DNA from 2 places in the Luteimonas changyuni genome. Region 1 is predicted to be linked to the other one. Evidence: riboswitches for the same ligand, from Rfam matches in the RefSeq annotation. Region 1 holds a riboswitch; the other holds the start of a gene.
What was found. A riboswitch is a leader RNA that binds a small molecule or an ion and turns the genes downstream of it on or off. The one in region 1 is predicted to bind cobalamin.

Region 1 (2,196 bases):
AACAGGTACCAGTCGCCGCGGCGCTCGACCGCCTCCATGAAGATGTCGGGGATGCAGACGGACGTGAACACGTCGTGCGCGCGCAGGCGCTGGTCGCCGTTGTTGAGGCGCAGGTCGAGGAAGGCCTCGATGTCGCGGTGCCAGACGTCCAGGTACACGGCCACCGCGCCCTTGCGCTGGCCGAGCTGGTCGACCGACACCGCGGTGTTGTTGAGCTGCTTGATCCACGGCACCACGCCGCCGGAAGAATTCGGCACGCCCCGGATCGCCGAACCCGACGCACGCACGTAGCCCATGTACGCGCCCACGCCGCCGCCGCCCTTGGACACGCGCGCGATATCGGTGTTGGAGTCGTAGATGCCCTGCAGCGAGTCGCCGACGGTGTCGATGAAACACGAGGACAGCTGGCCGCCGGTCTTGCCGGCGTTCTGCAGGGTCGGCGTGGCGACCGTCATGTAGAGGTTCGACAGCGCCCAGTAGGCCTCGCCGACCAGCTGCATGCGCCGTTCGCGCCCGCCCTTGCCGGTGCCGGCCTCGTCCTGCATCAGGTACAGCGCGATCGTCAGCCAGCGCTCCTGCGGAAGCTCGTAGACCTCGCGCGAAGTGTCGGTGGCGAGGTAGCGGGTGGCCAGCAGGTACAGGCCGTTGTAGTTGAACAACAGGTCGCGCCCGGGGTCGATCATCCTGCCGGCTTCCTGCAGCTCTTCTTTGGAATAGGCGCGCAGGATGTCGTTGGAATACACGGTGCGGTCGGCCAGGCTTTCCTGCAGGCCCACGTAGGAGCCGTACTTCTGCTCGACGTCGTAGAAACGGTTGCGGCCGGCGCGCTTGTACAGGCGGTGCAGGTACAGCCGCGCGGCGAACATCTCCCACTCCGGCGCCGCCACGTCCACGCGCGCCTCGGCCTCGCGGATCAGGTGATCGACCAGGTCGTCTGCGTTGACCGCGTCCTTGCGCTCGACGAAGCCGGACACGCTGCGCTTGTAGTCGGCGGCGTCGAGCTGCGGGAATTCGGCATGCACGCGGTCGATGGCGCGCTCCAGGCGGGTGCGGTCGTAGGGAGTCCGGCGGTTGCCCGCCTCCTTGGTGATCCATGTGGCGACGCGGTCGGCGGGGCCTTCCGCGGCGAAGGCAGCTGGGGCTGGAGCCGGGTCGGCGGCGATGCCGTCGTGCTTGTCCATGTGTGTTCCTGGATGAGGGACGCACGGCCACCTGTCCCGCGGCAGGAGGCGGGCGGCGTCATCACGGGATGGACTAGCGGCGTCGCAACGGACGCGCTCCGGATCCGGACGACGGATCGCGGGCGCATGCGCGCTTCACCAGCCATCTCCCCCCGGAGATTCCGCAGCCGGCACCGCGCGATGTGCATGCGCGCGGCTGTCGGCAGGTCTTCGGACTCGTGGATCCGGGAGCCTTTGGCTCCACGCCTCGGTCACCGCTTCCCGGAACCACCGTTCCAGTGCGAGTGCGACCTCGTTTCCACCTACCGCTGCGGGGCAGTGCCGGTTTTCGACCGGCTTCCCTTTTCATCCCGAGCCCTGCGGCGCGGGAACCGACGGCCACAACATAATGTGGTTGCCGGCATCGGTCAACGCTATATTTCGTGGTCGACCTCCTGCGACGGCGGGCGGAACGTGCCGTCGGACATTCCGCCGCTTCCTGGAGCGGCCGGCCGTCAGCGGTGGTGTCGCGCCAGGTAATCGGTCGACTGCATCTCCATCAACCGCGAAGCGGTGCGCTCGAAGGCACCGCCCAGGCGCTCGCCGGCATACAGCGCGTGCGGCGCGGCCGCGGCGGTGCAGACCAGCTTGACGTTGCGGTCGTAGGCTTCGTCGATGAAGGTGACGAAGCGGCGCGCGGCGTCGTCGCGCGTGGCGTCCATCACCGGCACCCTGCCCAGCAGGACGGTGTGGAATTCGCTCGCGATCCCGATGTAGTCCGAGGCCGCGCGCGGGCCTTCGCACAGCGCCTCGAAGTCGAACCAGGCCATGCCCGGGCAGCGCGCACGGGTGGGGATGCGCCGGCCGTCGAGCTCGATCGACCCTTCGCGATGCGCGTCGTCGCCGCCAAGCGCATGCCAGCGCGCGTCCAGCCAGGCGTCGGACCCGGCATCCAGCGGCGCGCGGTAGACCGGCGACCGCGTCAGTTCGCGCAGCCGATAGTCGGTGTCGCTGATGATCTCGACGACCTGGCAGT
Region 2 (2,196 bases), on a different contig from region 1:
GCCGTCGCCGTACTGCGCAAGACCGATGTTGGCGCTGCGGGACTCTTCCGGATCCAGCGTCGGCACGCCGCTCCAAGGGTCGTAGAGGTCGCTGAAGGTCGGTGCCTTGAAGGCCGTGCCGTAGCTGGCGGTGAGCTTGAAACCGCTGCCGAACGACAGGCCCCAGCCGAGGCTTCCGGTGGCGTGGCTGCCGAACTGCTCGTTGTCGTCGTTGCGCAGGCTGGCCTGGAACGACTGGCTGCCGAGCCGGCCCTGGTACTGCATGAACACGCCGGTATTGTCGCGGCTGTCGACCGTGTACTCGGTGGTGCTGCCGTCCAGCGTGTCCTTGCTCCAGTCCACGCCGGCGCTGAGCAGATGGCCTTCGGCCAGGCCGAAATCGGCCTGTGCCGATGCGCTGTCGCGGTGGGACTCGGCGCTGCCGAGGTAAGTGCTGTCGCTGTAGTTGTCGGATTCGTTGTCGCTGCGGCCGGCGCTGACGGTGAGGTCGAATCGATCCGAAGGCGTGTAGCGCAGTTTGCCGCCCACGACCTGCTGCCGGGTTTCGGAATAGTTGTAGTAGCCGTCGTACTGGTTCTCACCGTCGGCGCGCAGGGCCGAGCCTTCGATGGCCAAGGTGTCGCTCAGTGCGTAGCCGCCGCGCAGGCTCAGCGACTGGTTGCGGTAGCCGTCGCGGTCGGGCTCGTCGGCGAAGCAGCCGGTGAACAGCGTGCCCGAGCCGCGGCAGGAATCGATGCCGTCGGTGCGCTGGTAGGCGACGTCGGCGCCGAACCAGCCGCGCTCGCCGCTGCCGCCGAAGCCGCCGGCGGCTTCACGCAGGCCGTTGCTGCCGCCGCCCACGCGGAAGTGCGGCTGGAAATCGCCGCGGTTGCGGCGGGTGAAGATCTGGATCACGCCGCCGATGGCATCGGCGCCGTACAGGCTCGACTGCGGGCCGCGTACGATCTCGATGCGTTCGATCTGTTCCAGCGGCAGGTCCTGGAGGGTGGCCATGCCCAGGTCGGCGGTATTGATGCGCATCCCATCGACCAGGACCAGCGTATGCGCGGAGTTGGTGCCGCGCAGGAACAGCGAAGACTGCTTGCCCAGTCCGCCGCTGTTGGTCAGGTTGATGCCGGCACGGCCGCGCAGCAGCTCCTGCAGCGAGGTGGCCTGGCTGCGCTCGATCTCGTCGCGATCGATGACCTGCGCGGGGACGAGGCTGTCAGCCAGCGCCACCTCGGTGCGGGTGCCGGTGACGATGACCTCGTCGAGGTCGGTGGCCTGCATTGCACCGCTGGCCATCGCGGCCGGGGACAGGGCGAACGCCACTGCGAGGGAAAGGATCTGGTGCTGCGGCTTCATCGGGTTCTCCATGCGTCGCGCACGCCCGCGCGACTTGTGTCGTGGGGTTGCGGGCAGGGAACAGGGGACGGGAGGGTGACGTGGACGACACGGCGCGCTACCGCCGCAACGCCCTCCGCGTCACAACCAGTGTGTGTCTTCCAGGCCGGTCTCCGGGCTCGCGGGCGGAGCGCTGCAGCTGCTCCAGCCCCGGCGCCTTCCCGTGCGATGCACAGTGGCGGTTTGCCGGGGTGTTCCACGCTTACCGTTGCGGGGGCAGCGCCGGAATGCTTCGTGCGCCGTGGCGGCGGGCGGAAGGTCACCGGCTTCCCGTTTCAACCGTTGGGGAGAACCCCGCCGGTCACCAGAAAGAGCGCGCAGTCTACGGCATCGCTCCGCGGCGCGGCAAAGGCACCCGGCCCTGCGGGGCGGGCAGGGCGGGCCGCGGCGGGCGGATAGAATGCGCGGCTGCGATATGCACATCGGGGCGCAATGACGGAGTCATGGTTCACGCAGCGCTGCGCGCTGCCTTCGGAGGCGCACCGCGCCCGCGCGGTCGCGCGCCAGCAGCAGCTCACCAAGCCTGCCGGCGCGCTCGGCCGGCTGGAAACGCTGGCGGTCGAACTCGCGGCGCTGCAGTCCAGCGACCGCCCCGCGGCGTCGCGTGCCCCGGTGCTGCTGTTCGCCGCCGACCACGGCGTGGTGGCGCAGGGCGTCTCCGCGTATCCGGCCGAAGTCACGGTGCAGATGCTCGCCAACTTCGCGGCCGGCGGTGCGGCGATCGCTGTGCTGGCTCGTGAACTCGGCCTGCCGCTGCATCTGCGCGACGTCGGCACGCTGGCCGAGGGGCCCCTGCCCGGAGCTGTCGTCGAC

Region 2: linked by a shared signal. The riboswitch ahead of btuB (TonB-dependent vitamin B12 receptor) and the one ahead of WCD84_RS04220 (ribonucleoside-diphosphate reductase subunit alpha) in region 1 are both predicted to bind cobalamin.

The regions. Positions count from the first base shown of each region.
Region 1 is NZ_JBCLUZ010000006.1:44,365-46,560, forward strand. Features, by position in the region: gene WCD84_RS04220 (ribonucleoside-diphosphate reductase subunit alpha) at 1-1,181, opposite strand, end outside; cobalamin riboswitch at 1,366-1,572, opposite strand; gene zapE (cell division protein ZapE) at 1,676-2,196, opposite strand, start outside.
Region 2 is NZ_JBCLUZ010000010.1:43,078-45,273, forward strand. Features, by position in the region: gene btuB (TonB-dependent vitamin B12 receptor) at 1-1,344, opposite strand, end outside; cobalamin riboswitch at 1,471-1,707, opposite strand; gene cobT (nicotinate-nucleotide--dimethylbenzimidazole phosphoribosyltransferase) at 1,816-2,196, shown strand, end outside.